3 regions of the Pseudomonas sp. MUP55 genome follow, and region 2 is predicted to be linked to each of the others. Evidence: riboswitches for the same ligand, from Rfam matches in the RefSeq annotation. Region 2 holds a riboswitch; each other region holds the start of a gene.

Region 1 (10,444 bases), 1.5 Mb from region 2:
CTGACCCGCTACGGCCAACTCAATGCCAGCCCCGACCCGATCAACCGCTGCACCGGCGCGTTCTGCTCCCGTGACGGCATCGACCCGGCGCTGCAAGACGCCGAGCAAGCACTGAGTCGCCTGACCTCGCGCCCGGCGGCGGGCCTCAAGGTGATCGACCAGTTGCCCGAAGCCACCATGCTGCGGATCGAGACCCCCGGCGGCAAGCGCATGGTCTACAGCCTGTTGCGCAACCGCGCCCACAGCAACGTGGCGTTCCTGCTGGGTGAGGCGTATCGCTATCAGCCGGGGCTGGACACGCTGACGATCTATCCGGGGGTGCTCAGCAGCTACCCGAATTTCATGTTCAATGTGCCCGCGCAGCAGGTGCCGGCGTTTGTGGCGGCGATGGAAGGCGCCAAGGACGCCGAGGGTTTTGAGAAAATCGTTGATCGTTGGGGTGTGCGCCGCAGTCATCCGCAGTTCTGGCAGTATTTTCATGACCTTTCGCAGTACATCCGCGAAACGACGCCGGTAGAAGAGGGCGTGCTGGATATGAATCGCTATGAAAACCTCTGACGGCGTCAGTTGGGCTTTTCCGACAAAAACACTAGGACTTTGTACCTGTGTAATAATTTGGCGTAAACTGCCGGCAAGCCTGTGAGGAGTTTCCATGACTGCCATAACCATTACCGACGCCGCCCACGATTACCTGGCTGACCTGCTGTCCAAGCAGAACACCCCAGGTATCGGCATCCGCGTCTTTATCACCCAGCCCGGCACCCAGTACGCCGAGACCTGCATTGCCTACTGCAAGCCTGGTGAAGAGAAGCCTGAAGACACCGCCCTGGGGCTCAAAAGCTTCACCGCGTACATCGATGCCTTCAGCGAAGCCTTCCTTGACGACGCCGTGGTCGACTACGCCACCGACCGCATGGGCGGCCAGTTGACCATCAAGGCACCGAACGCCAAGGTGCCGAACGTCAACGCCGACAGCCCGGTCAACGAGCGCATCAACTACTACCTGCAAACCGAGATCAACCCGGGGCTGGCCAGCCACGGCGGTCAGGTCAGTCTGATCGATGTGGTTGAAGACGGTATCGCGGTGCTGAAATTCGGTGGCGGCTGCCAGGGCTGCGGCCAGGCGGACGTAACCTTGCGTGAAGGCATCGAGCGCACCCTGCTTGAGCGCATTCCTGAGCTCAAAGGCGTACGTGACGTGACTGACCACACGCAGAAAGAAAACGCCTACTACTGAGTAAGGCGTTCACTGCGAACAAAAAACGGCGCACCGTGAGCGCCGTTTTTTATTGCTTTAAATTCAACGAATTACGCCATTTTCCTGATAAAGAATCTAGCGTGCTGATGTTTATTCGGGACGATAAAGGTGAGCGTGACCGGCACGGTAAAGCGATGACTCGCTGAAACTGTCGTTGGTCAACACGCGACCCACCAGGATCAATGCGGTGCGCCTGAAGCCCTTTGCCTCAACCTTGCCGACGATGTCACCCATCGTGCCAATGGCCCAATCCTGATCCGGCCAGGTCGCCCTGTGCACCACGGCAATCGGGCAGTCGGTACCATAATGCGGCAGCAGCCGGGCGACGATTGTGTCCAGATGATTGACCCCCAGGTGAATCGCCATGGTGGTGCCGTGCCGCGCCAGGCTGTCGAAGTCCTCACCGGCGGGCATGCTTGTCTTGTCGGCGTAACGGGTCAATATCACGCTCTGGGCGATATCCGGCAGGGTCAATTCGGTTTCCAGCAGCGCAGCGCAAGCCGCTACCGCGGTGACCCCCGGAATGATCTGGAAAGGGATATTCAATTCACGCAAATGACGGATCTGCTCGCCAATTGCCCCGTACAGGCTGGGGTCGCCGGAGTGAACCCGCGCAACGTCCTGGCCTGCGGCATGGGCCGTCTTGATCAGCTCGATGATCTGTTCCAGGTGCAATTGTGCGCTGTTGACCACCTGCTGCGCCTGATGACCTTCCAGCACAGCGGCGGGTACCAGCGAGCCGGCGTAGATGATCACCGGGCAGCTGCGGATCAGCCGTTGGCCTTTGACGGTGATCAGTTCCGGGTCGCCGGGGCCGGCGCCGATGAAATAAACGGTCATGCAATCTTCCTGTTGAATCGCGTGAGCATGAACAGTGCTCAAGATCGGATGCGGTGATTATCCGCGTTGCAGCCCACGCAAGCCAATGCAACGGTGGCCTGTGCGCTCTTGCGGCGAGTGACCAGCAGCGGGGCAGTGGGGTTGCCGAGCTGTTCGGCCGCCGCCAGTGCGGCGCTCTCGGCAACCCCGTAACACTGCGTATGGGCAAAGGCGACGGCCGATTTATGGCTCAGGCGGTGTTCATAAGCGCTCAGGCGCGCGGCACTGAACCACAGCAGCGGCACGTTTAGTACCTGAGCCAGTGCCAAAAGCCCTGGCTCATGCTTTTTTTGCTCAATGGTTGCCAATGCGCCGATGTGCTGGCGGTCAGCACCTGCTTCGCCCAGGGCGTTGTCAACCAGCTCCAGCAGGGCGCGAGCATCACAGCCGCGCCGACAGCCCAGGCCGACAACCAGGCTCATGCCGGGTATTGGTCGTCGCGCTGACGGCGGAACAGCCAGGCACTGAACAAGCCCAGCGCCAACCAGAATGCAACATTGGTCAGCTGTGAAGCGATCTTGAACTGGACTTCGAGGGCTTGCGGGGCCAGCATCGAATGCACTTCGGGTTGTGGTGCGCCGATCACATGGGGCACCACTAGAATCGCCACGCCCAGCACTTTGAGCAGCCAGCTGCGCCCGAACACCAGCAACGCAATCCCGGCGGCGGTCGAGGCGGCAGCGCCAACCCACCAGATCTGACGCTGGGCCAGGTCGGCAGCGGCGGTGCCTGGCAGTTCCGGGGGCAGGCCCAAGGTAGGAGCGAGCACAAAGGTGGCGTAACCGGCCAGTCCCCACAGCAATCCCTGGGCGGTGCGGGTCGGCGGGCGCAGCGTATAGAGCCCGGCCAGCATCAGGGCAAAACCGACCGCCACCACCAGGTTGCCACCGGTGGTCGACAGCACGCGCTGCCAGCCGTTCTCGGGCTCCCAGGCCGCGGCATCATGGGTATGCGCGGCGGTATCGGCCGTGTGTTCATGCACCGCCTGTGTGGTCGCCGGAGTCTGTTCGAATGCCTCTGCCTGCAAAATCAGCGGCGCCACCCAAAAGCTTTGCAGCAGGGTCAGCAGCAGCGCGGCCAGCAAGCCGGTGAAACCTGCGGTTTGCGCAATATGCTTGATCATCTCGGCAGCCCTCAGTGGCACGGGAACGCGGCGCTGTGGCGGGTATCATGGGCGGCGTTGTGCACCGCCTCGATATGCGAGAAGCCGGCAAAGTACACCAGGCACGCACCGAGGATCGATGCCCCGATTGCGGCGCTCAGGCGTTGGCTCAGCGTGGAGGCGTTGCTGGAAGTGGGCGAAGTGCTGCTGATGATCGACATGGCGCGTCCCTTTCAGGTACTTGCGGGAAACGAGCGCATGAAAACCCCGCGAGCCGGGCACGCAGGGTTATGAACAGCGCCCGCCCACCGCGGGTTTGTTATCTGAAATTTTCGGGCCGGTCTCCGGGCTTGCGAGGGGCACTGGGCCTTTCAAGCATCTCCTTCCCATGCACAGGCACAGTGGATTTGACGCTTCGCTCGCTTACCGTTGCGGGGGCAGCACCGGACTCGTCACAACGCGTGACTCACCGGTTTCCCGTTTCACCCTGTGAAGGGCACCCGAAACAAGGTGTGTAGAAGACCATGAGCAGCTCAGACGAGTCAAATCAGGTGAGTGACCTGGCTTCATCACGATAAACACAACGGGGCATACGTAACCCGTGTTGGTAGCCCTGTCAGTCTGTGCGGCTTTTGAAGGGATGATTGAATTCTTGTGAAGCGTTGCGTGTTAGATACTTTAGATTGTCCAGGTCATACCGTTGGTCTTCCTTGCCTGCAAATCCCAGGAAGCCAACACCAATATCCAGCTTTTTAAGAAGTTCCGGGCGGTTCAATAGTGTGCTGGCGACGCTTTTTGCTTCGTCGGAAAAGTACCGATCACTGTGTACTAATCCTGCTGCTTGTTTCAGCTCATTGAAATTTACGTAACCGTTGCCAGTTGAATCAAACGCTTTATGGTATTTCCCAGCCGCCAGGAGCAGTTGGTGATCGCTGGCACTGGAAAAATCGCCTGCTGTCCTGGCCATTGAATCCAGTTTTATCGTGCCATTTTGGTACCCGGCACCGGACGCTATGTCGAGGTCACTTGTCAGCTCGTCGCGTTGCAGTAATTCGTGGACCAAGGCAATCAGGTCTGATGTGGCACGCTGACCATTTGGTTGTATGCCTTCTTCTGACAGTCGTTTGAGGTCGTGGTACGTAACGGCGCTGTTGTGATAGGGGTCAAGTACCTTGGCGTGAGGCAACAATGCTTTCATCAGCATCTGATCAGTCAAGGATTCATAAGGCCGCGGGGGCGCGGCCGACAAGTGCAGTGCAGACGCACGCGATGTTTCGTTTAGTTGCGGCGGGGGGAGCAGGGTAGTGTCTGGGGTAACAAACATGTCTGATTCTCAGGTGATATAAGTTAAGTTCGCCCACTCATGTGACGCTGCACGTGTTCGGATCGGCGATGTTCTTGGCTACGCGATATCTGTGTGGCGCTGGTCGGCAAAGGGTTCCTGGCGGGCCTTCGAGAAAATACTCAAATTAATACGTCAGCCCCGATGTCCGCTGTTTCACGGGCAGTAACCCAGCGCAAGGCAATACTTCAAATTACGTCATCGCAAACCTCATCACGTTGACCTGTTGCCCCGCACTGCGTAGCCTTGCTCGCTCGAGGTTCTTCGGCCCAGGTCGAAGCTAAGAAGGGAACGCGGTTCAAGCCGCGGCTGCCCCCGCAACTGTGAAGGGTTCAACTGACTGCCACGCCACTGCCGATACGGCGGGAAGGCGCAGCCAGCGCCGGTCGCAAGACCCGCAAGCCCCAAGCCAGGAGACCTGCCTCGCAAACGATTTTTCAATTCAACCGGGCGGGGTGATCCGGTGACGAAATCTGCTGCTGCGCGCCGTCGCAGGGCCTATCGTCCCGTATGCCCGCCCCAAAGGGCATCCGATGAAAACACTGGCCAAACTCCCCGTCACCATCGTTACCGGTTTTCTCGGTTCGGGCAAAACCACGCTGCTGCGCCATATGCTCGACAACGCCCAGGGCCGCCGCATTGCGGTGATCGTCAATGAGTTCGGCGAGCTGGGCATTGACGGTGAAATCCTCAAACAGTGCTCCATCGGCTGTACCGAAGAAGAAGCCAACGGCCGTGTGTACGAATTGGCCAACGGTTGCCTGTGCTGCACCGTGCAGGAAGAATTCTTCCCGGTGATGCGCGAACTGGTGGCCCGCCGTGGCGACCTTGACCATATCCTTATCGAAACCTCGGGCCTGGCGCTGCCCAAGCCGCTGGTCCAGGCTTTCCAGTGGCCGGAAATCCGCAATGCCTGCACCGTCGACGCCGTGATTACCGTGGTCGACAGCCCGGCCGTGGCTGCCGGCACCTTCGCCGCGTTCCCGGACCAGGTCGACGCCCAGCGCAAGCTCGACCCGAACCTGGACCATGAATCGCCACTGCACGAGCTGTTTGCCGACCAACTGGCCAGCGCCGACCTGGTGATCCTCAACAAGGCCGACCTGATCAGCGCCGAAGACCTGGCCCGTGTGCGCCTGGAAGTGGCCGAGGAGCTGCCGCCGGCGGTCAAGGTCATCGAAGCCAGCAGCGGACGCGTGCCTCTGGACGTGCTGATCGGCCTGGGCGCCGGCTCCGAAGAACATATCGACGCCCGCCACAGCCATCACGACCATCACCACGACGGTGAGGATGACCACGACCACGACGCCTTCGACTCCATCTCCATCGACCTGCCGCAAGCCGACGAAGCCCTGTTGCTCGACGCCCTGACGCAACTGGTGGTGCAGCACGGCATCCTGCGCGTCAAAGGCTTCGCCGCCATTCCAGGCAAACCGATGCGCCTGCTGATCCAGGGCGTGGGCACGCGTTTCGACAAGCATTTCGACCGCGCCTGGGGCGCCGATGAAGCGCGCACCACGCGCCTGGTGCTGATCGGCCAGGCGCTTGACGCGGCCGGCCTTGAAGCGCAACTGCGCGCCGCCCTCAGCGCCTGACCCATGCACCTGCTCAGGACCCAGCCCGGCGGCTTCGTCGCGGACGACAATATCGCCGACCTTGGACAAACCCCCGCCGAGCTGGTGGTCCTGTGCAGCGGCGACTCCAGCCTGGCGCTGCTTGCCGAGGCAGCGCGGCAGTTGCCCGAGGATTACCCCAGTTTTCGCCTGGCCAACCCGATGCAAGTGCAGAACCATGCCTCAGTCGACCTGTACGTCGACGAGGTGTTGCGCCACGCCAAGGTAATCCTGATTTCGCTGCATGGCGGCATCGGTTACTGGCGCTACGGCATCGAGCGCCTGAAGGCGTTGGCCGAGCGCGGCGTAACGCTCATCCTGGTCCCGGGGGATGATCGCCCGGACCCGGAACTCAGCGGCCTGAGTAGCGTCGGTGCACCCGAGCGTGACCGCCTGTGGCAGTTCCTGCGCCAAGGTGGGTTGGGGAATGCGCTGGATTTCTATCGCTGCCTGGCCAGCGGCTACCTGGGGCGCGACTATGCCTGGGCTGAGCCGCAAAGCTTGCCGCGCACCTCGATCTACCATCCGCATACCGCCAACGCCCAGCTTGCAAACTGGCAAGCCGATTGGCGCGCCGATTGCCCGGTGGCGGCGGTGCTGTTCTACCGCTCGCATTTGCAGGCGGCCAATACCGGGTTTATCGATGTGTTCTGCCAGCGTTTGCAAGCGGCCGGTCTTAACCCGTTGCCGATCGCGGTGGCCAGCTTGAAGGAGCCAGGCTGCCTGGCGGTGGTCGAGGACCTGCTGGATGACGTGCAGGCGGCGGTGATTCTCAACACCACCGGCTTTGCCCAGTCCAGTCCCGAAGCGCCGCATCTGCGCCCGTTTCGCCGCAACATCCCGGTGATTCAGGCGATCTGCGCGCAGGACAACCAGCCCGGCTGGGAGGCCAGCGCGCAAGGCCTGGGCCCGCGCGACCTGGCGATGCACATTGCTTTGCCGGAGCTGGACGGGCGCATCATCAGCCGGCCGATCAGCTTCAAGGACCTGGCCTGGCGCAGTGAGCGCAGCCAGTCGGACGTGGTGTGCTACCGCGCCGTGCCCGAACGCATGGATTTTGTCGCCGAACTGGCGCGCCGCTGGGTCGAGCTGGCGCGGGTGTCGAATGCGCACAAACGCGTTGGCTTGATCCTGGCCAATTACCCCACCCGCGATGGCCGTATCGGCAATGGCGTGGGCCTGGACACGCCGGCGGCGGCGCTGAACATCCTGCGTGCGCTGCAGGCCGAAGGCTATCCCGTGCCCGCCATCTTGCCGGACAGCGGCACGGCCTTGATCCATGCATTGCTGGGCGGCGTCACCAATGACCTGGACAGCCTCGACCAGCGCCCCTGTCATCAGAGCCTGGGCCTGGACGACTACGACGCCATGTTCCAGCGCCTGCCTGAAGCCAATCGCCAGGCGGTGCTCGAGCGTTGGGGCGCTCCGCAGCAGGACCCGATGTGCCGCGACGGCCGGCTGATGATCGCCGGCCTGCGCCTGGGCGAGACCTTCGTCGGTATCCAGCCGGCGCGTGGCTATCAGGTCGACCCGAGTGCGGTGTATCACGACCCCGACCTGGTGCCGCCCCATGGTTATCTGGCGTTCTACTTCTGGCTGCGCCATACCTACGGCGCCCACGCGCTGATCCACGTGGGCAAGCACGGCAACCTCGAATGGCTGCCGGGCAAGGGTGTGGGGCTGTCGGAACATTGCTGGCCGGATGCGCTGCTCGGGCCGCTGCCGAATATCTACCCGTTTATCGTCAACGACCCGGGCGAGGGCGCCCAGGCCAAGCGTCGCACCCAGGCGGTGATCATCGACCACCTGATGCCGCCCCTGACCCGCGCCGAAACCTATGGCCCGCTGCGCAACCTGGAACTGCTGGCCGACGAATACTACGAAGCGCAATTGCTCGACCCGCGCCGCGCGCTCGAACTGCAGAAAGACATTCTCAAACTGGTGCGCGAAACCCAGATCGACCAGGAGCTCGAGCTGGACGGCGATGCCGATGCCGACATCTGGTTGCCGCGCCTGGACACCTACCTGTGTGACCTGAAGGAATCGCAGATCCGCGACGGCCTGCATATCTTCGGCGAGTCGCCGGCGGGGCGCTTGCGTATCGACACCTTGCTGGCCTTGCTGCGCATTCCCCGTGGCGATGGCCGTGGCGGGCAGTCAAGCCTGTTGCGGGTGCTGGCCAAGGCCTTCGAGCTGGGTTTCGACCCCCTGGACTGCGCGCTCGCCGAGCCGTGGACCGGGCGTCGGCCCGAGGTGTTGCGCACCCTCGACGCGCAGTTGTGGCGCACCGCCGGTGACACCCGCGAGCGTCTGGAACTCTACGCGGCGCGCCTGATCGAGCGGGCATTGGAGGGGCCGCTGGAACAGCTGGAAGAACCCGGCTGGGAGGACGTCAAGGCCGTGGTCGAGAGCCTGCGCATGGTGGTGGCGCCGCGTCTGGATGCCTGCGGCCCGGCCGAAATGCATGGCCTGCTGGATGCCTTGAGCGGGCGCTTTGTGCCGGCCGGCCCCAGCGGTGCGCCGAGTCGCGGTCGCTTGGATGTGCTGCCCACGGGGCGCAACTTTTTCACGGTGGACGTGCGTAACCTGCCGACCACCACCGCCTGGCGCATCGGTTTCCAGTCGGCCAACCTGATACTTGAGCGGCATCTGCAGGACCACGGCGACCACTTGCGCCAGTTGGGCCTGTCGGTGTGGGGCACGGCCACCATGCGCACCGGGGGTGACGATATCGCTCAGGCTATGGCGCTGATGGGCGTGCGTCCGGTGTGGGCCACGGGCAGTCAGCGCGTGGATGACTTCGAGATCCTGCCGATCAGCCTGTTGGACCGCCCACGCGTTGACGTGACGTTGCGCGTTTCCGGCTTCTTTCGCGATGCGTTCGCCAACCTGATCCGTCTGTTCGACGCGGCGGTACAGGCGGTGGCGGCGCTGGACGAGCCGGATGACATGAACCCGCTGGCCGCCAGGGTGCGCAGTGAACGCGAAGCGTTGTGCGCATCGGGCCTGGACGAAGAGGCCGCGGCGAAACAGGCCGGTTGGCGCATTTTCGGGGCCAAGCCGGGGGCTTATGGTGCGGGCGTGCAGGGTGCGATTGACGGTCGCCTGTGGCAAAGCCGCGAGGACCTGGCCGAGGTCTACCTGAACTGGGGCGGCTACGCCTATGGTGGCGCTGATGAAGGCACCGCGGCCCGCGAGCAGTTTGCCCAGCGCCTGAGCCAGGTGCAGGCGGTGCTGCAGAACCAGGACAACCGCGAACACGATGTGCTCGATTCCAACGACTATTACCAATTCCAGGGCGGCATGCTCGCCGCCGTGGAAACCCTGAGCGGCGCCAAGGCCGCCAGTTACCATGGCGATCACAGCCAGCCGGACCTGCCGAAGATCCGTACCTTGAAGGAAGAGCTCACTCGGGTGATCCGTTCCCGTGCAGCCAACCCGAAATGGATCGAAGGCGTGAAGCGTCACGGCTACAAAGGCGCGTTTGAGATGGCGGCGACCGTGGACAACCTGTTCGCTTTCGATGCCACCACCGCGTTGATCGACGATCACCAGTACGCTTTGCTCGCCGACGCCTACCTGCTTGACCCGGACACCCGGGCCTTTGTGCAACAGCACAACCCCGATGCCCTGCGCGACATGACCGAGCGCATGCTCGAAGCCCAGCAGCGCGGCATGTGGCAAGAGCCGGGCGCCTACCGCGAAGCGTTGGAAAACCTGTTGCTGGATATAGAAGAAGACAGCTGATGACCGATACCCCTCATTTCCCGCTGGCCGCCGTGGTCGGTGCCGACGCGCTGAAACTGGCGCTGTGCCTGACCGCCATCGACCCCCGAATCGGCGGCGTGCTGATCGAAGGCCCGCGTGGCATGGCCAAGTCGACCCTGGCCCGTGGCCTGGCGGACCTGCTCGCCAGTGGTCAGTTCGTCACCTTGCCCCTGGGCGCCACCGAGGAGCGACTGGTCGGCACCCTGGACCTGAACGCCGCGCTGGGCGAGGGCCGCGCGCAGTTTTCCCCTGGCGTGCTGGCCAAGGCCGATGGCGGTGTGTTGTATGTCGATGAAGTCAATCTGCTGCCCGACCATCTGGTCGATCTGTTGCTGGACGTGGCCGCCAGCGGCACCAACCTGATCGAGCGGGACGGCATCTCCCATCGGCATTCGGCGCGCTTCGTGCTGATCGGCACGATGAACCCGGAGGAGGGTGAATTGCGTCCGCAACTGCTCGACCGCTTTGGGTTCAACGTGGCG
Region 2 (10,444 bases):
AAAGTTGTGCAGCATCTGCCCGGTCACGGCCTGGGGGAACGCCGACACGCCTTCGGCGACCACGCCATGGTCGCCGGCAAAAATCGCGATCCACACCTGTTCCACCGACGGCTTGACCTGCCCCTGTAAACCGGCCAGTTGCACCGCCAGCGCTTCCAACTGGCCGAGCGAACCGGCCGGCTTGGTCAACTGCTGCTGACGTGCCAGCGCCTGCTCGTGCACAGCGGCGTCGATGGCCTTGCAAGGGTGGAGCCACCAGGAATCCGTCATAACGCAGTACCTTTCAAAGTCAGGGGCAGGCCGGCGACTGTCAGTACCACACGCTGACACCGCTCGGCCAAGGCTTGATGCAGCCAACCGGCTTCATCCACATAACGGCGAGTCAATTCGCCCAGCGGCACGACACCGAGTCCGGTCTCGTTGCTGACAAAAATGATCTGCCCCGGCAATGCCGCCAGGGTTTCCAGCAATTGGTCGCGCTCGAAGGCCAGGCGCTCGGGGTCTTCCAGCATCAGCAGGTTGGTCAGCCACAGGGTCAGGCAGTCCACCAGCAGGCAACGCTGGGCGGCAGCGTTTTCGCGCAACACCCGCGCCAGCTCAATGGGCTCTTCGATCAGGCCCCAATGCTCGGGACGACGCGCCCGGTGCAGGGCAACGCGCTGGTTCATCTCACCGTCCAGCGGCTGGCTGGTGGCGATATACATCACCGGTAAACCACTGTCGCCGGCGAGTTTTTCAGCGAGGCGACTTTTGCCCGAACGAGCGCCGCCGAGAATCAATTGATGCATGAGCCAGTACCTTTTTCATTCAGCCGGAAGCTTGCGCCTGGCACCGTCCGTTATGGGAAGGGGCTTCAGACATTGATGCATCGACTGACACACCGCTATCGGGGGCAAGCCCCCTCCCACATGTGTATCGTTTACAGGCCGTCAGATCCCGCACAAACGACGCAACAATTGAGTGTCCAGATGGTTTTCCACCAGGTCCGCCAGGCGCTCGATATCGCGCTCACGCAGGGCGTGATAATCGACCTCCTGCACATCCTGCAAACCCGCCCAGCGCAGCAAGGCACTGCACGCTGCCGGTGTTTCGAACAGCCCGTGCAGGTAGGTGCCCAGGATTTGCCCGTCGGCACTCTGCGCCCCATCACTGCGCCCATCATCGAGCAGCACGGCGGCCTTCGACAGCGCTTGGCCGGTCGTCACCCCCGCATGAATCTCATACCCGCTGACCTCGGCATCCTCCAGCAACAAGCGCCCGCGCACATTACGCAACTGCTTCTCTTGCGCGAGCGTCGTACTGAATGCCAGCAGCCCCAAGCCGTCGCTGGAGCCGACAGGTCCTTCCAGCCCGAGCGGGTCATGCACCTGCTCACCGAGCATCTGCAAGCCGCCACAGATGCCCAGCACTTTGCCGCCATAGCGCAAATGCCGCGCCACGGCGCTATCCCAGCCATTGGCGCGCAGGTAGGACAGATCACTGCGCACGCTTTTCGAGCCGGGCAGGATGATCAGGTCGGCGGCAGGAATCGGCTGACCCGGCCCGACGAACTGCAGATCCACCTGCGGGTGCAGGCGCAGCGGGTCGAAATCCGTGTGATTGCTGATGCGCGGCAGCACCGGCACCACCACCTTGAGCACCTGGGCGGCCTTGTCGATCTGGCGCTGGTCGATGCCGTCTTCGGCCTCCAGGTGCAGGTCCATCACATAGGGCAATACGCCCACCACCGGCTTGCCGGTGCGCGCTTGCAACCAGTCCAGCCCCGGTTGCAGCAGCGCAATATCGCCGCGAAAACGGTTGATGATAAAACCCTGCACCCGCGCCTGTTCGCTGGGGGACAACAATTCCAGCGTGCCCACCAGATGGGCGAACACCCCGCCGCGATTGATATCGGCGATCAACAGCACCGGGCAGTCCACCGCTTCGGCGAAACCCATATTGGCGATGTCGTTGGCGCGCAGGTTGATTTCGGCCGGCGAGCCCGCGCCTTCGACCATGACCACTCCATAGGCCTGGCTCAAACGCGTGTGGGAAGCCAGCACCGCCTGCATGGCGATGGCTTTGTAATCGTGGTAGGCGACCGCGTTCATGCTGGTCACGGCGCGGCCATGGATGATCACCTGAGAGCCGGTGTCACTGTTGGGCTTGAGCAACACCGGATTCATGTCGGTGTGTGGCGCAAGGTTGGCGGCCTGCGCCTGCACCGCCTGGGCGCGGCCGATCTCGCCGCCTTCGGCGGTCACCGCGCTGTTGAGCGCCATGTTCTGCGGTTTGAACGGCACCACCGCGATGCCCTGGCGCACCAGCCAGCGACACAGCGCAGTTACCAGCGTGCTTTTGCCGGCGTCGGAGGTGGTGCCCTGCACCATCAGCGTAGTCATGTGGCTTCCTTGTAAGCGGCCAGCGCCGTGTCCAGACGTTGCCAGTCGGCCTCGCTGTCGGGCAGGCCGAAACGCACGCTGCTGTCATGCACGAACAGGCGCAGCAATATGCCGCGCTGGGCCATGAATTCGTGCAGGCGTTCGGCATGGGGGGTGATCAACCACTGGAACAAGGCGCAGCCACCCTGGGGTTGAAAGCCCTGGCGCTCAAGCAGGTCGAACAGGCGCTGGCCGGCCTCGATGCACCGCGTGCGCTGGCGGGTGTGCCCGGCGCTGTCGCGCAGGCATTGCTGGCCGATTACCCGTGTCGGCCCGCTGACCGCCCATGGCCCGACCTGGTCAGCGAGCAATTTGAGCAGCTTGCGCTCGGCCAGCACGAAGCCCAAACGCACGCCGGCCAGGCCGAAGAACTTGCCGAAGGAACGCAACACGATCAAGCCGACCTGATGAGTGTGACTGGCCAGGCTCAGGTGCGGGGTGACGTCCATGAAGGCTTCGTCCACCACCAGCCAGCCGCCGCGCTGGGCCAGCCGCGCGTGCCAGTCAAGCAGGCGCTCGGGGGCCAGGCTCAAGCCGGTGGGGTTGTTGGGGTTGACCACCACCAGCACGTCGAGGCTGTCGAGAAAGAAGTCGACTTCCTGCTCCTGTACCTCGCGCACCAGATAACCGGCGCGACGCCAGGCTTCGGCGTGTTCGGCGTAGCACGGCGACAGCACGCCGACCTTGCCGGACCGGCGCAGGCGCGGCAGTAACTGGATGGCGGACTGAGAACCCGGCACCGGCAACACCTGAGCGGCGCCATAGTAGTCGGCGGCCGCTTTTTCCAGACCGTCATCGGCCTCAGGCAAGCGGGCCCAGGCGCGCAGGGGAATCTCAGGGATCGGCCATGGCCAGGGCGCCAGGCCACTGGACAAATCCAGCCAATCGGCTTCGGCGATCCCGTATTCAATTGCCGCCTTGCGCAAGCGTCCACCGTGTTCAAGCATAAAATTGCGCCCCCGCGCACAGGATCAGCAGCCACAGCCAGACGCCGCGTTGCACCAGTTGCCAGCCTCGGTCGATGGCGTCAGCGTCGGCCGGCGGACCTTCGCCCAGCTGTGGACGCTGGTGCAGCTCGCCGTGATAAATCGCCGCGCCGCCCAGTTCGACGCCCAACGCACCGGCGCCAGCGGCCATTACCGGGCCAGCGTTGGGGCTGTCCCAGGTCGGGCCCTGGCTGCGCCAGCATTTGAGCGCCAGGCGCGTCTTGCCCAGCAATGCGTAGGTCAAGGCCACCAGGCGTGCAGGAATATAGTTGAGCCCATCGTCGATCTTCGCCGCCGCCCAGCCGAAGCGTTCAAAGCGCTCGTTGCGATAGCCCCACATGGCGTCAAGGGTGTTGCTCAGGCGATAGAGCACCACCCCCGGCACGCCAGCGACCACGAACCAGAACAACGCGGCGAACACAGCGTCGCTGCCGTTTTCCAGCACCGACTCGGTGGCAGCGCGGGCGACTTCGGTGCGGTCCAGCTCGCTTGTCTGGCGGCTGACCAGATAACTCACGCGTTTGCGCGCTTCGTCCAGGTCATCACTGCGCAAGGCCTGGGCGACCGGAATCACATGCTCTCCCAGGCTGCGCATGCCCAGCGCGCAGTACAACGCCAGGATCTCCAGCACCCAGCCGATGTAAGGGGCCCAGGACAATGCAGTCGCCAGCAGGGTCAGCGGCACCACCGCGATAAACCACGCGGTCACGCCATGGCTGCGCCAGCCACGGCCTCCGGTATTGAAACGTTGCTCGATGCGCCCGGCAAAATTGCCGAACGCCACCAGCGGATGCCAGCGCCTGGGTTCGCCCAGCAGCGCATCCAGCGCGACTGCGGCGACACACAGCAAGGCCACACTCATTGACTCACTCCCCACAGGTTTTCATACAACATGTCACTCAATGGCCGAGGCTCGGTCCAGCCTTCGAGCTGCAACATCGGTGCCGGATAGAACTCGGCGACCGGCCCCAGGCACAGCACCGCCAGCGGTTTGGCACCCGCCGGCAAACCCAGCAGGTCGGCCAGGGCCTGGGGTTCGAACAGCGAAACCCAGCCCATGCCCAACCCCTCGACGCGGGCCGCCAGCCACAGGTTCTGAATCGCGCAGGACAAGGAAGCCATGTCCATTTCCGGCAACGTACGACGGCCGAAAATATGCCGCTCGCGATCATCCATCAGGGCTGCTACCAGTACTTCGGCGCAGTCGTGGATGCCTTCGACCTTGAGCTTCATGAATTCATCGGAGCGTTCGCCCAGGGCTTGGGCGGTGCGTATGCGCTCTTGCTCCACCAGCTGTTGAATCCGGCCCCGTAACTGACGGTCACTGATGCGGATAAAGCGCCACGGTTGCATCAAGCCGACACTGGGCGCCTGGTGGGCGGCCTGGAGCAGACGCTGCAGCAATGCAGGCGCGACGGTGCCGCCGCTGAAGTGGCGCATGTCGCGGCGTTCGGCGATGGCGCGGTAGACGGCCTGGCGGTCGGCTTCGGGGAAGGCGTTGTCGGTCATGGCGTCATCGGGGGCAAGCCCCCTCCCACATTGGATTGGGTTTCAACGCCGTCAATTGTGGGAGGAGGCTTGCCCCCTTCCACATTGGATTGGGTTTCAACGCCGTCAATTGTGGGAGGAGACTTGCCCCCTTCCACATTGGATTGGGTTTCAACGCCGTCAATTGTGGGAGGAGACTTGCCCCCTTCCACATTGGATTGGGTTTCAACGCCGTCAATTGTGGGAGGGGGCTTGCCCCCGATAGCGGTGTCGGGGCCCGGCGCAAACAGCGCGGCCACCGCTGTCGGATTGGACGGAAAGTAAAAGTGCACGTAGGAAGCGGTCATTCGCCCTTGTCGATAAACCGCCTCTGCGCCGCGTCCGCCATTGGGGCTCAGGCCACGGGCGATCGGCTGGCATTCGGTGCTGGTGAGGGAATGGTGGTAGGTGTGGCCACGCAATGTGCCTTCCGGCAACTCGACGCTTTGCAGCGCCAGCGCCGCCAGTTTCTTTTGCATCACCGCATCGCCCTGCAAAAGGCCCAGCAGTTCGGCGCGGTTGCCGTCGACGTCGGTGAGCGAGTCAAGCAGGTACAGCATGCCGCCGCATTCGGCGAGCAAGGGCTTGCCGGCCGCATGATGAGCGCGGATGGCATCAAGCATCGGTGTGTTTGCCGACAGGGCCTGGTGATGCAGCTCCGGGTAACCGCCAGGTAGATACAGGCTATCGGCTTCAGGCAATGCGCCGTCATGGATCGGCGAAAAGAAACTCAACTCGGCGCCCATCGCCCGCAGCAGGTCCAGACTGGCGCCGTAGGTAAACGCGAAGGCCTCGTCACGGGCCACAGCAATGCGTACCCCGGTGAGCAGCGGCTCGGCGGCGATCACCTGCGGCGCGGCGAAGGTCACCGGCGGCGGCAGGGCGACTTCGCAACTGCTGCCCAACGCCTGAGCGGCAGCGTCCAGGCGCATGTCGAGGTCATTGAGTTCGCTGGCCTGCACCAGGCCCAAGTGACGGCTGGGCAATTCGATGCCGGTTTCACGCGAAAGCGCGCCGTACCAGCGCAACCCTTCGGTCAGGCTGCCTTCCAGCAACTGCGCATGGCGCAAGGTGCCGACACGATTGGCGAGCACGCCGGCAAATGGCAGGTCCGGCTGGTAGCGCGCCAGCCCCAGCGCGAGCGCGCCAAAGGTTTGCGCCATGGCCGTGCCGTCGATCACCCCCAGCACCGGCACACCGAAGTGCCGTGCCAGGTCGGCGCTGGACGGCGTGCCGTCGAACAGGCCCATCACGCCCTCGATCAGGATCAGGTCGGCCTCCCCCGCCGCTTCCCACAACAGACGTCGACTTTCCTGCTCGCCGACCATCCACATGTCCAATTGATACACCGGCGCGCCGCTGGCGCGTTCGTGAATCATCGGGTCGAGGAAGTCCGGCCCGCATTTGAATACGCGCACCTTGCGCCCCAGGTTGCGGTGCAGGCGCGCCAACGCAGCGGTGACGGTGGTTTTGCCTTGGCCGGACGCCGGTGCGGCGATCAATACGGCCGGGCAATGACGGGGCTGATTCAAAGTTCGACGCCTTTCTGAGCCTTGATACCGGCCTGGAACGCGTGCTTGAGCATGCCCATTTCGGTGACGGTATCGCCCATTTCGATCAGCTCAGGCTTGGCGCCACGGCCGGTGACCACCACGTGCTGCATCGGCGGCCGCGCTTGCAGGTCGCTGAGCACCTGGTCCAGGTCGAGGTAACCGTGCTTGAGGGCGATGTTCAGTTCGTCCAGCACCACCAGGCCGATGGCAGGGTCATTGAGCATCGCCCGGGATACGGCCCAGGCCGCTTCGGCGGCGGCGATATCGCGCTGGCGATCCTGGGTCTCCCAGGTAAACCCTTCGCCCATCACGTGAAAGCGCACCTGCTCGGGAAAACGGCGGAAAAACAACTCCTCCCCGGTGCTGTTACGGCCCTTGATGAACTGCACCACACCGCACTGCATGCCATGCCCCATGGCCCGGGCCAACATGCCAAAGGCCGAACTGCTTTTGCCTTTGCCGTTACCGGTCAGCACCAGCAGCAAACCGCACTCATTGGGCGAATTGGCAATGCGTTCGTCAATCACGGCTTTTTTGCGCAGCATACGCGCCAGGTGACGCTCGTCGCGCTCGGGGGTATCGGTCATGGCAGCTCTCCGTTGGGGCTGGACAAAAACGGCGGGCAGGAAAAAAGAAAAAACAGACAGCCAAGCATCGCCCACCGTGATGCTGTTGAATGTTTCAGGCCGGTCTCCGGGCTCATGAGTGGCGTTCAGGCCGGCGCTGCGCCTTCCCATATCGTGTGGATACAGTGGCAGAAGGCAGCGTCTTGACTCATTTACCGTTGCGGGGGCAGCGCCGGAATTGCGGCGGCACTGTGTACAAGTGCGCTCACTCACCGGCTTCCCTGTTTCACTCTGTTGACGCATACGCCACAGAGCACCTGGAACAAGCCGCGAAGGTTAGTGGGTTGGGGGTGGAGCGTCAATTAAAGCTGGCCCTGTACTTGAACCATCAAGGCAATGTGCTTCTCTACCCTTACAGGTATTCAGGAGAACACCATGCCTAAAAACAGACTCGCCCTACTGATCGCGCTGGCCGGCACCCTCGCCGCCTGCGGAGAAAGCTCGACCCTGCAGGTGGTCGATGGCACCGGGCCCTCGCCGACGTTGCCGGAACCGAACGAGACGCTGATCCCCACCGTGAACATCGCCCCGGCTGTCGGCTGGCCCGACGGCGCCAAACCAACGGCCGCTGCCGGCACCCAAGTGGCTGCGTTCGCAGAAGGTCTGGACCATCCGCGCTGGCTGTATGTGCTGCCCAACGGCGACATCCTGGTGGCCGAGACCAACGCACCGCCCAAGCCGGATGACAGCAAGGGCGTGCGCGGCTGGGTGATGGAGAAGGTCATGGGCCGTGCGGGTGCCGCAGTGCCAAGCCCGAACCGCATCACCCTGCTGCGCGATGCGGACCACGACGGCGTCGCCGAAACCCGCACGGTGTTCCTGGAAAACCTCAACTCGCCGTTCGGCATGGCGCTGGTCGGCAACGACCTGTACGTGGCGGACTCGGACAAGCTGCTGCGCTTCCCCTATCAGTCTGGCGAAACCGCGATCAAGGCCACAGGCACCAAAGTCGTCGACTTACCGGGGGGCAGCCTCAACCATCACTGGACCAAAAACGTGATTGCCAGCCGGGATGGCAGCAAGCTGTATGTCAGCGTCGGCTCCAACAGCAACGTCGGCGAGAACGGCCTTAAAGCCGAAGAAGGCCGGGCGGCGATCTGGGAAGTCGACCGCGCCACAGGCCAGCATCGGATTTTCGCCTCCGGCCTGCGCAACCCCAACGGCATGGCATGGGAACCGCAGAGTGGCAAATTGTGGACGGCGGTGAACGAGCGCGATGAAATCGGCAGTGACCTGGTGCCGGACTACATCACCTCGGTCAAGGATGGCGCATTCTACGGTTGGCCCTTCAGCTACTACGGGCAACATGTGGATGTGCGCGTCAGCCCGCAGAGCCCGGAGCTGGTCGCGCAAGCCATTGCGCCGGACTACGCGGTAGGCCCTCATACCGCGTCGCTGGGGCTGACATTCGCCCAAGGCAACAAACTCCCGGCGCAGTTCGCCAACGGCGCGTTCATTGGCCAGCATGGTTCATGGAATCGCAAGCCGCACAGTGGCTATAAAGTGATCTTCGTGCCGTTCGAAGGCGGACAACCCAAGGGCCAGCCGGTGGATGTCCTGACCGGGTTCCTCGACAAGGATGAGAACGCCATGGGCCGGCCGGTGGGCGTGGTGGTCGATCAGCAAGGCGCTTTGCTGGTGGCTGATGACGTGGGGAATAAGGTATGGCGGGTGTCTGCTGCCAAGTAAAGATTCCCTGGGCCGATACAAAACCAATGTGGGAGGGGGCTTGCCCCCGATAGCAGTGTGTCAGGCACAGATACTGTGACTGATACTGCGCTATCGGGAGCAAGCCCCCTCCCACATTTGGATTGGTGGTTTGTTCAGGGATTTCGCGCCAGGTTTGCCGGCAACACCCGCTTGGCGCTCAGGTAGGCATTCTGCCAATACGCCTTTGACAAGGTATCCAGCTTCACCGTACCGCCGGTCTGCGGAGCATGCACAAAACGCCCCTCACCCACATAGATCCCTGCATGGCTCACCCGCGAACCACCGCCGGTGGCAAAGAACAACAGGTCACCGGTTTGCAGGTTTTGCTCGCTCACGTCCTGGGCGCGCATCACGATCAGCTCGCGGGTGGTACGTGGCAGAGAGATGCCGGCCGCGTCGCGGTAGACAAAGCCAATCAGGCCACTGCAATCAAACCCCGAGTCCGGCGTATTGCCGCCCCAACGGTAAGGCGTGCCGACCAGGCCCAGCGCGCGGAAGAGCACGTCTTCAGCCGCAGGCGAGAAATTCTGGGTGGAATAGTTGAACACCGGCTTAGGCTTGGCTGCGACGGGCGCGGGCGGCGGTGGACGGCTTGCGCAGGCGCTGAGCAGCGCGGCGCAAACAAGCAGAATGAGGCGGGCCGAGGTCGACATGGGCAGAACAATCCTGATCTGGATGCGGCTTTCGCTGCCGAACGCTGAAAACCAGAACGCGCAAGCAAAGCTCGCGCGAACGGATTACAACAATGTCCAGGGATTCTAGCGCTTACACGTCAAACTTCAAGTATCACTTTAACTTTACTTACTGGCGGTAACCGTAGACGGGGCCATGGCGAGTGCACGCTTGGCTTCGATAAAGGTTTTGCTCCAGTAGCTGTCGCCCAGGTTATCGACCCGAACACCACCACTGCGACGGCTGCTGGAGTGGATAAACTGGTTATCACCCAAGTAGATACCGGCGTGGCTGACACGACCGCGACCGGCCGTACTAAAGAAAAGCAGATCACCAGGCTTGAGGTTGTTGCGCGCGACCAACGGTGCTTTCACGTTGATCATTTCGCGAGTGGAGCGCGGCAGGTTCATGCCGGCCTCTTCACGAAACAGGTAGCCGATAAAACCGCTGCAGTCGAAACCGGCTTCGGAAGTGCCGCCGAAACGGTAACGGGTACCGATCAGGGACATGCCGCGTTCGAGAATGCTGTCGGCCAGAACAGGCAGCTGGTAAGGCTTGCTGCCGGAGAAATCGGTGAGTTCTTTTTCGGTTGCCAGCTCTTCTTCATAAACAGAAGCAGACTGTGCAGCAACGAATTTAGCCTGATTTTGAACCTGTGGTTTTTGCTGCTCTGCCACCTGCTGGGGGTGGGAGGCGCAACCAAACAACAGGGTAACGAGTGCGAGAGGCACGAGGGGTGCGAAGCGATTTAGCATGGGCACGACCGTGGCTGATGTGTAAAGAAGGCGAGACTATGCCCTCTATCACATCGATTTGCAAATTCAATCGAGTTCTTTGTGACTTCTCGTTTGGACTATGCCATCTAAGCCCTCAATCCCTGATACCCGCCGCTTGCGTGGCCAAACCGGCCAAAACGCAGGTTTTCTGGCGCCTGGAATTTGCCCAGGCCT
Region 3 (10,444 bases), 320 kb from region 2:
CTCAAGCGCGTCAGTGGCGCGGTGTTGTACTACGGCGTTTACGACCTGACCGGCACGCCGAGCGTACGCACCGCTGGGCCGCAGACGCTGTTGCTCGATGGTCCGGGCATGGTAACGGCGCTGCGCTTGCTCACGCCGGGAATCACCGACGAAGAGCGTCGCCAGCCGCCGTTATCACCCTTGTATGGAGACTTTGCAGGCATGCCGCCGGCGCTGATGTTCGTGGGCGAGTTGGACCCGCTCAAGGACGACACGCTGCTGATCGCCGAGCGCTGGGCAGAGGTTGAGGCGCATCTGTTGCCTGAAACGGCCCATGGTTTTATTCATTTTCCGGTGGCGATGGCTGATCGGGTTCTGGCGTATAGCCGCCAGTGGATAACCGGCAGGATTTGCGCTGCCCTGCATCCCGAGCAGCTTCAGCCTTATTGAGGGTTTATGCACGAGAAGCCCACCATTGAGGCGGTTAGCGCTGCGGCTATCCCCGATGTTCTGGAATTTGTGATGCGGGCGCGTGCCGAGCTTTTTCCCCTGCTCAGCACTGCCGCCTTGCCGGACGATCTGGCGCGCTTCGAGGCGGTATACCTTCACGGAGGCGGGCGATTTCTGACTGCCCAGGCCGATGGGCAGATCGTTGCCGCCATTGGCTATCTGCCGTATGACGGGCGTTTCCCGCAGTTGAATTACCAGGGGCTCAAGACGGTGGAAGTGGTGCGCCTGTACGTACTCCCCGCATGGCGTCGCTTCGGCCTGGCGGGTGAGTTATACCGTTCGCTGGAGCTGCTGGCACGGGCCGATGGCGTGGAGATGGTCTACTTGCACACCCACCCGTTTCTGCCTGGGGCAATTGATTTCTGGCGACGGCAAGGGTTTGAGGTAGTGGACGTCGAGACGGATCCGGTGTGGCAGACCACGCACATGCATCGGGCTATGTAAGATCCTTGCGTCTGATCGTTCCCACGCTCCCGCGTGGGAAAGCCGCCCGTGACGCTCTGCGTCACCCAGCGGTTTGCGGGACGCGGAGCGTCACAGGCGGCATTCCCACGCAGAGCGTGGGAACGATCTGCTCGATGATCTGCTCCAGGCGTCAGTTGGAGCGCAGGCGCAGGATTTTTGCACCGTCAAACGGATCTGTCAGGTAATGGCCCTGCACCCCGAATGTCTCCTGTAGCCGCTGCGGCGTCAGTACCTGCAGCGGCGTGCCCAGCGCCACCAACCGTCCACGGTCGAGCACGGCCAGGCGATCACAGGTCAGCGCCTGGTTGAGATCGTGCAGGGCAATCAAGGTAGTGACCGGTAGCGCCTGCACGCCTTTGAGAATGGTCAGTTGGTGCTGGATGTCCAAGTGGTTGGTCGGCTCGTCCAGCAGCAGAATCTGCGGCCGCTGCGCCAGCGCGCGGGCGATGTGCACGCGCTGGCGTTCGCCGCCGGAGAGGCTGCGCCAGGCGCGATGGCTCAGGTGGGTGGCGTCCACGTCGTGCAGGGCCTGGCGCACGATGGCGTCATGTTCCTGCGACCAGGGGCTCAGTGCCGACAGCCACGGCGTGCGGCCCAGGGCAACGGCATCGAACACGCGGATGGCGTCGTCGGTATCGGCCTGTTGCTCCACCACGGCCACTTGCCGCGCGATGGCGCGACGGGACAAGTCGCCTAAACGCTGGTCGCCCAGGCGTACCTCGCCGTTGGCCGGCGTACGCAACCCCGCGAGCAACTTGAGCAGGGTCGACTTGCCCGACCCGTTTGGCCCGACGATGCCCAGGGTTTCACCCGACTCCACCTGCAGGTTAATGTCACGCAACAGCTCAGCCTCACGCACCCTGAAGCCCAGCCCGTTGCAACTTAATACACTCATCGCGCATTTCTCCGGCCGATCAGGATCAGCGCAAACACCGGCGCGCCGACCAGTGCGGTGACCACACCCACCGGAATCACTTGGCCTTTGATCAGGGTGCGTGACAGCACATCGGCGGCGATCAGAAACAACGCGCCGCCCAGGGCGCTGGCGGGCAGCAAACGCGAGTGCCCGGTGCCGAGTATCAGGCGTGCGGCATGGGGAATCACCAGTCCGACAAAGCCAATGGAGCCGACAATCGACACCATCACCGCCGTCACCACCGCCGCGCAGCCCACCAGCACAAACTGCACGCGCCGCACCGGAATACCAACGGAGGCCGCTGAATCGGTGCCGAAGGTAAACGCATCCAGCGCGCGCCGGTGCCACAGGCACACCACCAGCCCCATCAACGCCACCGGCACCGCCAGCCACACCGCCGGCCAGCGCACGCCGCTGAGGTTGCCCAGCAGCCAGAACATGATGCCGCGCGCCTGTTCGGAGCTGGCGGATTTGGTGATCAGGAACGCGGTGAGCGCATTGAACAGCTGCGAGCCGGCGATGCCAGCCAGGATAATCTGCCCGGTGCCGCTGGACGAGCCGCTGGCCCGCGCCAACAGAATCACCAGCGCGAACGCGGCCATGGCGCCGACGAATGCGCCGGCCGACAACGAAATCAAACCGCCGCCCACGCCGATCAACGCAATCAGCACCGCACCGGTCGAAGCGCCGGCGCTGATGCCCAACAGGTACGGATCGGCCAACGGATTACGCAACAACGACTGCAGGATGACCCCACACGTGGCCAGGCCCGCACCACAGGCGCCGGCCACCAGGGCGCGGGTCAGACGGTAATTCCACACCACGCCTTCATCGATGGGGTCCAGCACGTAGCCGGCCGCCCAGAGTTTGTTGGCGAGCACCTGGAGCACCACCTGCGGCGAGATGGCGGTTTCGCCGATGGCCACCCCGGCGAGCAGGGCGATCAGCAGCAGCGTGAGGGCGAGCAGGGTTCGTATCATTGCGGCAGGTCGTAGCTGTCGATGGCGGCAGACAGTTGTTCAAGGCCGTCGAAGGTGCGCAGGCTGGCCTGCAGCGCCAGGGCGTCGAGGATGATGATGCGGTTGTGTTTCACCGCGTCCATGTTGCGGGTCACCGGGTCGCTGCGCAGGAAGGCCAGTTTCTTTTCATGGTCGTCGGCGGGATAGCGGCGACGGTCCATGCGCGCAATTACCAGGAAGGTGGGGTTGGCCTTGGCGATGGTTTCCCAGCCAACGGCGGGCCATTCTTCATCGGACTGCACCACGTTGCGCAGGCCCAGGGTTTGCAGCATGAATTCGGGAACGCCTTTGTGGCCCGCCACGTATGGATCGCTGGCCATCTCGGCGCTGGAAAACCACACCAGCGCGCTGGCCTGCTTCAAACCTTTGCGCTGCACGGTGGCAATGGACTTGGCCAGGCGCGCCTTGAGTTCGTCGGTAAGCTGTTGGCCGCGAGCTTGCACGTCGAAGATCTCGGCCAGTTGGCTGAGGCTCTTGTAGATCGTCTCGATACGGAACGCTTCCAGCCGCGTGCCGTCGGCGCCTACGCGATTGTCCTTGGCTTCGCAGTCCGACGGTAGCAGGTAGGTGGGGATGTTCAGCTCATGAAACTGCTCGCGGGTGCCCACCACGCCTTGGGGGCCGACCACCCATTCCAGCTCGGCGGCCACCAGCTGCGGGCGCTTGGCGATCACCGCTTCGAAGCTCGGCTCGTTATTGGCCAGGCGCTCGATGCTGTCGTTCTGCGCTTTGTACTGTGGCAAAACATCGTTGAACCACAGCGAGGTGCCGACCACTTTATCGCCAACGCCCAACGCATACAGCATCTCGGTGGCGGCCTGGCCGATGGTCACGCTGCGCGCTGGCGCTTGCGCAAACGTGACGTGGCTGCCGCAGTTTTCCAGCGTCAGCGGGTAGTGGGTAGGCGCCGCGTGTGCCAGGGCACAGCAACCCAGGCCGATGATCAGGGCCGTAACGCGTGGCAGCATGGGGCAATCTCCGTTTGAACCGTAGGTGAAGCAGGGGCGGTACGGTACGGAAATACACCCACGAACGCTGCCGGCCGGGCAGGGCAAGGATGGCCTTCCCGGACACCCCGCCGGTTAGTCAGTCACTGGGCCGGCAGGTCTCCTGACTGATGCGTCGTCGCCATGCTCCAGCCTTCCCGGACAACGTCCAGTGGCAGTGGGGAGCAGGCTCGGCATCTACAGTTGCGGGGGCAGTTTCGATTGACGTCGCGGGCGGCGTTTCGAATTCCCTATTAGTCCCGTGGGGGAACCGGCGGCGCTATGGTAGTTGATTCGGCCCTTGAGAGGGAGGTTGAAGTGACGCCGGTCACAGGCGGATATCTCCAGGCCCGCGGATCAACGCTTCGATGCGCGTTCCCGTGGCGCGCTCTTCGTTGCTGAAGCCGTCGTAGTCGGCCAGGTTGCCGAAGCGGATGCCGGTCAACTGTTCGATCTGAATCACGCTGCGCTGGTAGGTCCTGAGCGGGCCGAACACCAGGTCCAGTTGGCCCAGTTCGCGGCTCTGGTCGATCATGTAGGCGCTGGCCGAGGGTTTGCCGTCGTCGCTGAGGTAGGCCACGACTTTCCAGAACGCCTTGGGGATTTTCACGCCACGGTACAGGCGGTCGTCGTCGGCGAACACCGGGCCGGTAAATACGCTGGCGCGGGCTTTCCAGCGCTGGGTGTTGTCGAGAATGTAATCCTCCAGTTCCAGCCAGGTCTTCTGGTTGAAGCCGGTCATCTGCGGCGAGCAGTTGGTGAAGTGGAAGGTGTCGCCATTGGCAGTGTTCGCGTCGTCGCCCCAGTTGGGGTCCTGGCGCCGCACCAGGTGGCCACGGTCAAGACCATTGCCGGCGTACAGGTCTTCTCCCACCTGGGCGTCGATGGGCAGGCGGCCATCGTAGGCCCAGCTGTCATTGCTGCGCACGATGTCCACATGCTTTGCGCCGTCGATGTTGACGCCTACATACAGGGCCAGCCGGCGGGAACGCGACATGCTGATGGAAAAGTGCGTGTAATCCAGGCGCCCGGGCTGGGCGTCGCCCGCCAGGGCCGGGTCAAGCGTGGGCCAGGGCACGCCAAAGCTGCCAAGAAAATCTTCGGCGTAACCGCGCCGGTCTTGCAGGTCCTTGGCTGAGGTGACGCGTGGCGTTGCGGCCCTGGCGTCCAGCAGGGAGGGGCTCGGCGTGACCACGGGGCGAAGGTCCGCCAGCCTTGGGCGCCAGGCCAGGTCGATTTTGACGGTACGTGCCGGCATGGGGTACTCCTGATGGTTTGGGATAAACACGACTGCAACATCTTTTCATGACAATTTAGCCAAGGCGGCAGACTCGGGTCTATCCTGAAACCGTTAACCGGCCGTTCACCACACGCCAAAAAGGAGCCAGCTTATGTGTGTTCGCCAACAGCGCAACCCGATTTTCTGCCTGATCCCGCCGTACATGCTCGACCAGATCGCGCGCCACGGCGATAAAGCCCAACGGGAGGTCGCGCTGCGCACGCGCGCCAAGGACAGTACGTTCCGCTCGTTGCGCATGGTCGCCGTCCCCGCCAAGGGTCCAGCCCGCATGGCGCTGGCCGCGGGTGCCGTGAAACAGCGCTCGATCTACAGTGCCGAAAACAGCGACAGCCTGCCGGGCAAGCTGATCCGCGGCGAAGGCCAGCCAGCCAGCGGTGATGCCGCGGTGGACGAGGCCTATGACGGCCTGGGCGCGACCTTCGACTTTTTCGACCAGGTATTCGACCGCAATTCCATCGACGATGCCGGCATGGCCCTGGATGCCACGGTGCACTTCGGCCAGGACTACAACAACGCGTTCTGGAATTCGACCCAGATGGTATTTGGCGACGGCGACCAGCAGCTGTTCAACCGCTTCACCGTGGCACTCGACGTGATTGGCCATGAATTGGCCCATGGGGTTACCGAGGATGAAGCCAAGCTGATGTATTTCAACCAGTCCGGGGCGTTGAACGAGTCGCTGTCGGACGTGTTCGGTTCATTGATCAAACAGTATGCGTTGCAGCAGAAAGCTGAAGACGCCGACTGGCTGATCGGCAAGGGGCTGTTCACGAAAAAAATCAAAGGCACCGCGCTGCGCTCGATGAAGGCACCCGGCACCGCGTTTGACGACACGTTGCTGGGCAAGGACCCTCAGCCGGGGCACATGGATGACTTTGTGCAAACCTATGACGACAATGGCGGCGTGCATATCAATTCCGGCATCCCCAACCATGCGTTCTATCAGGTCGCGACCCGGATCGGCGGCTTTGCCTGGGAGCGGGCCGGGCGCATCTGGTATGACGCCTTGCGCGACGCGCGATTGCGGCCGAATTCGGGGTTTCTGCGTTTTGCACGCATCACGTACGATGTGGCCGGGCGTCTGTATGGCGCGAACAAGGATGAGCAGAAAGCCGTTAAGGAAGGTTGGAAAGCAGTGGGCATTAACGTCTGACAATCCGCCACGGCGGTGAGGAACAGCGATGCGAATCTCGATCAAGGAAAACGGCGGCCCGGCGTACTTTCCGGGCCTGGCCCAGCCTCGCAGCGTCGAGCTCGATGCCCTGCCCGAGCAGGATCAGCAGGAGTTGCGGCAACTGATCGCGGAGTCGAAGTTTTTCCAGTTGCCCCAAAGCACCCGGCCCTCCGGCAATCCGAGCCAGGTGCATTACACGCTCACCGTGACCGAAGGCGAGCGTGAACACACGGTGTGCGTCCTGGCGCCGGTAAAGCCGCAGGCATTGGATGGGCTGGTGCAGTGCGTGCGGCGGCATATCCGCTGTTGATACGGCCCTTCAGGGCTGTCTGGGTCCAAATGTGGGAGGGGGCAAGCCCCCTCCCACATTTGATGTGTGTTGACGCCAGGGCTGTTTATTTACGATCCAGCCATACCGTCTGCGCATTGCAGAATTCGCGTACGCCGAAGTGCGACAGTTCGCGTCCGAACCCGCTTTTCTTGATGCCACCAAACGCCACCCGAGGGTCGGAGACGCTGAACGCGTTGACGAAGATGCCGCCGGTTTCCAGCTGGTTGGCGATGTCCCGCGCTTTCGCCGGGTCGGTGGTGAAGATACTTGCGGTCAGGCCGAATTCGCTGTCGTTGGCCAATGCCACCGCATGGTCGGCGTCGCGGGCGGTGATGATGGACGCAACAGGGCCGAACAGTTCCTGCTTGAACGAGGTCATCTGGTCGGTGACGTCAGCCAGCACGGTGGGCTCGTAATAGTTGCCTGCGCCTGCGACTTTATTGCCGCCCAACAGCAGGGTCGCGCCTTCTTCGAGGGTGGACTGGACCTGACCGTGCAGTTCATCACGCAGGTCGAAACGCGCCATGGGGCCGATGTAGGTGGTCGCCGAGGTCGGGTCGCCCATCACCAGGTTGCGGCTGGCTTCGAGGAACTTGGCGGTAAAGGCTTCGACCACCCCGGCTTCGATGATCAGGCGCTTGGCGGCGGCACAGACTTGGCCGCTGTTCTGGAAGCGGCCGATCAGCGCGGCCTGTACGGCTGCGTCGAGGTCGGCGTCGTTGAGCACGATGAACGGATCGGAGCCGCCCAGTTCCAGCACGCATTTCTTCAAGGCTGCACCGGCCTGGGAGCCGATGGCGATCCCGGCGCGCACGCTGCCGGTGAGGGTGACGGCGGCGATGCGTGGGTCGGCGATGGCGCTGGACACACCCTCGGTGGTGACGTTGATCACCTCGAACAAGCCTTCAGCGAAGCCGGCCTTGTGGAACGCCTGCTGCATCAGGTAGGCGCTGCCCATCACGTTTGGCGCATGTTTAAGCACGTAGGTGTTGCCGGCGAGCATGGTCGGTACGGCGCCGCGCAGCACTTGCCATACCGGGAAATTCCACGGCATCACGGCAAGGATCGGCCCCAGCGGGCGGTATTCGATCTGGGCGCTGCCGTTGTCCACCAGCGTCGGCTCCGGCGCGAGCATGGCGGGGCCGTGCGCTGCGTACCACTCGCTGAGCTGGGCGCATTTTTCGATTTCGGCGCGGGCCTGGGCGATCGGTTTGCCCATTTCCAGGGTGATCATCTGTGCCATGGCTTCGGCCTGGTCGCGCAGGGCGCTGGCCAGGGCCAACAGCAATTCGGCGCGCTGGCCGACGGGTTGGCGGCGCCAGGTGCGGAAGGCAGCGGTGGAACGGTTGAGCGCGGCATCCAGCAGCGATGGGCTTTCATACGCGTAGCTGGCGACGGTTTCGCCGTTGGCCGGGTTGATCGACAACGCGTGGGTCTGGTGCGAAATAGCGTTCATGGCATTGTCCTGCTGGGGTGACTGGAATGGAGCCCAGCGTACGGCGCTGTACCTTTTCTGGAAACTGAATAATATTAAGCGATACATTCACGATTGGAGAATGACTTGGACCTGGTGCAACTGGAAATTTTCAAGGCGGTTGCCGAACAAGGCAGCATCAGCGCCGCCGCGCAGTTGATTCACCGCGTGCCGTCGAACCTGACCACGCGTATCAAGCAACTGGAGCAGGATCTGGGCGTGGAGTTATTCATTCGTGAGAAGAGTCGCCTGCGCCTGTCACCGGCCGGGTGGAATTTCCTCGGCTATGCGCGACGTATTCTCGATCTGGTACAGGAAGCCCGCGCAACGGTGGCGGGGGAGGAGCCCCAGGGTGCGTTTGCCCTGGGCTCGCTGGAAAGTACCGCGGCGGTGCGTATTCCCGCGTTGCTGGCGGCGTATAACCAGAAGCACACCAAGGTCGAGCTGGACCTGAGCACCGGGCCGTCGGGCACGATGATCGAAGGCGTGCTGTCCGGGCGTCTGACGGCGGCCTTTGTCGATGGCCCGGTGCTGCATTCCACCCTGGAAGGCGTGGCGGTGTTCGAGGAAGAAATGGTGGTGATTGCCCCACTGCACCACGCGCCGATCACGCGGGGGCGAGAGGTGAATGGCGAGAATATCTACACCTTTCGCTCGAACTGCTCCTACCGGCACCACTTTGAGCGCTGGTTCTCACAGGACGGCGCAATGCCGGGCAAGATCTTCGAGATCGAGTCCTACCACGGCATGCTCGCGTGCGTCAGCGCGGGGGCAGGGCTGGCGTTGATGCCGCGCAGCATGCTGGAAAGCATGCCGGGGTTTGCGGCGGTGAGCGTGTGGCCGCTGGCAGACAGCTACCGTGTGTTGAACACCTGGCTGATCTGGCGCAGGGGCACGGTGTCGCAGAGTTTGAGCAGCTTCGTAAAACTGCTGGAGGAACGCGGCTTGGTAGCGCCATAGGTCCAATGTGGGAGGGGGCTTGCCCCCAATAGCGGTGTGTCAGTTACCGAAATACTGGCTGGATTGCCGCCATCGGGGGCAAGCCCCCTCCCACATTTTGATCTTCATCAGCCGCCAAATTGCAGAGTGCCCATGGCCAGCTTGGCCATGATTGCAGTCGCGCCCAATTGCACCAGCCACAACGCCAGGCCACCGAGGAACACCCCCAGCGCCACTTGCAGCACCAGGCTTTTCTGGCGCTTGGCCTGGGGCGCACGCGGGGCGTAGTCGTGCAGTTCGTCGCGATCGGCGCGCAGGTCCAGGTCATCGTTTCTCATAGGGTTCTCGCAGCAAGAGGGCAGTTGGTGTCCAGTCTAGTGGGTTCGCCAACAAAAAGGGGGAAGCCATTGGCTTCCCCCTTATATGACGCCGGCAGGTTTACAGCACCTGAACGATGGCTTTGGTCACTGCGCCAATGTTCGACTGGTTCAGTGCCGCCACGCAGATACGCCCGGTGTCCAGTGCGTAGATACCAAACTCGCTGCGCAACCGGGTGACTTGCTCAACGCTCAGGCCGGAGTAGGAAAACATTCCGCGTTGACGCCCGACGAAGCTGAAGTCGTGGTGGGGAGCAGCTTTGGCCAGTTCGGCCACCATCTGCTCGCGCATGCCGCGGATGCGCAGGCGCATTTCGGCCAGTTCCGCTTCCCACTGGGCGCGCAGCTCAGGGTTGTTCAGCACCGCTGCAACGATCGCCGCACCGTGAGTCGGCGGGTTGGAGTAGTTGGTACGGATCACACGCTTGACCTGGGACAGGATGCGCGCGCTTTCTTCCTTGGAGTCGCTGACGATGGACAACGCGCCCACGCGTTCGCCATACAGGGAGAACGACTTGGAGAACGAGCTGGATACAAAGAAGGTCAGGCCCGACTCCGCGAACAGGCGCACAGCGGCGGCGTCTTCCTGGATGCCGTCGCCAAAGCCCTGGTAGGCCATGTCGAGGAATGGCACCAGGTTCCTGGCCTTGACCACGTCCAGCACGTTCTGCCAGTCGGCCGGGCTCAGGTCGACGCCGGTCGGGTTATGGCAGCAGGCGTGCAGCACCACGATGGACTGTGGCGGCAGGGCGTTGAGGTCGTCGAGCAGGCCGGCACGGTTGACGTCGTGCGTAGCGGCGTCGTAGTAGCGGTAGTTCTGCACCGGGAAACCGGCGGTTTCGAACAGCGCGCGGTGGTTTTCCCAGCTTGGGTCGCTGATGGCGACGACGGCGTCGGGCAGCAGCTGCTTGAGGAAGTCGGCACCGATCTTCAGCGCACCGGTGCCACCCACGGCCTGCACGGTCACCACACGG

The links. Region 2 has a riboswitch for cobalamin ahead of cobO (cob(I)yrinic acid a,c-diamide adenosyltransferase). Riboswitches for the same ligand answer to the same signal wherever they lie in the genome.
Positions count from the first base shown of each region.
Region 1: linked by a shared signal. The riboswitch ahead of cobW (cobalamin biosynthesis protein CobW) and the one ahead of cobO (cob(I)yrinic acid a,c-diamide adenosyltransferase) in region 2 are both predicted to bind cobalamin.
Region 3: linked by a shared signal. The riboswitch ahead of SC318_RS17425 (ABC transporter substrate-binding protein) and the one ahead of cobO (cob(I)yrinic acid a,c-diamide adenosyltransferase) in region 2 are both predicted to bind cobalamin.

Region 1 is NZ_CP138214.1:2,649,585-2,660,028, forward strand. Features, by position in the region: gene SC318_RS11890 (fatty acid cis/trans isomerase) at 1-558, shown strand, start outside; gene nfuA (Fe-S biogenesis protein NfuA) at 653-1,237, shown strand; gene cobM (precorrin-4 C(11)-methyltransferase) at 1,349-2,098, opposite strand; gene SC318_RS11905 (cobalamin biosynthesis protein) at 2,137-2,559, opposite strand; gene SC318_RS11910 (CbtA family protein) at 2,556-3,260, opposite strand; gene SC318_RS11915 (CbtB domain-containing protein) at 3,272-3,460, opposite strand; cobalamin riboswitch at 3,557-3,758, opposite strand; gene SC318_RS11920 (hypothetical protein) at 3,856-4,437, opposite strand; cobalamin riboswitch at 4,822-5,022, shown strand; gene cobW (cobalamin biosynthesis protein CobW) at 5,115-6,176, shown strand; gene cobN (cobaltochelatase subunit CobN) at 6,180-9,941, shown strand; gene SC318_RS11935 (magnesium chelatase ATPase subunit I) at 9,941-10,444, shown strand, end outside.
Region 2 is NZ_CP138214.1:4,194,119-4,204,562, forward strand. Features, by position in the region: gene cobT (nicotinate-nucleotide--dimethylbenzimidazole phosphoribosyltransferase) at 1-270, opposite strand, end outside; gene cobU (bifunctional adenosylcobinamide kinase/adenosylcobinamide-phosphate guanylyltransferase) at 267-788, opposite strand; gene SC318_RS18810 (cobyric acid synthase) at 930-2,381, opposite strand; gene cobD (threonine-phosphate decarboxylase CobD) at 2,378-3,367, opposite strand; gene cbiB (adenosylcobinamide-phosphate synthase CbiB) at 3,360-4,268, opposite strand; gene bluB (5,6-dimethylbenzimidazole synthase) at 4,265-4,915, opposite strand; partial or broken gene SC318_RS18830 (cobyrinate a,c-diamide synthase) at 5,095-6,465, opposite strand; gene cobO (cob(I)yrinic acid a,c-diamide adenosyltransferase) at 6,462-7,073, opposite strand; cobalamin riboswitch at 7,153-7,388, opposite strand; gene SC318_RS18840 (PQQ-dependent sugar dehydrogenase) at 7,488-8,801, shown strand; gene SC318_RS18845 (C40 family peptidase) at 8,936-9,475, opposite strand; gene SC318_RS18850 (C40 family peptidase) at 9,620-10,249, opposite strand.
Region 3 is NZ_CP138214.1:3,872,436-3,882,879, reverse strand. Features, by position in the region: gene SC318_RS17445 (alpha/beta hydrolase) at 1-429, shown strand, start outside; gene SC318_RS17440 (GNAT family N-acetyltransferase) at 436-933, shown strand; gene SC318_RS17435 (ABC transporter ATP-binding protein) at 1,085-1,849, opposite strand; gene SC318_RS17430 (FecCD family ABC transporter permease) at 1,846-2,850, opposite strand; gene SC318_RS17425 (ABC transporter substrate-binding protein) at 2,847-3,857, opposite strand; cobalamin riboswitch at 3,972-4,166, opposite strand; gene SC318_RS17420 (DNA/RNA non-specific endonuclease) at 4,204-5,133, opposite strand; gene SC318_RS17415 (M4 family metallopeptidase) at 5,267-6,328, shown strand; gene SC318_RS17410 (protealysin inhibitor emfourin) at 6,357-6,659, shown strand; gene SC318_RS17405 (aldehyde dehydrogenase family protein) at 6,745-8,136, opposite strand; gene ptrR (putrescine utilization regulator PtrR) at 8,242-9,114, shown strand; gene SC318_RS17395 (hypothetical protein) at 9,222-9,431, opposite strand; gene SC318_RS17390 (amino acid aminotransferase) at 9,532-10,444, opposite strand, start outside.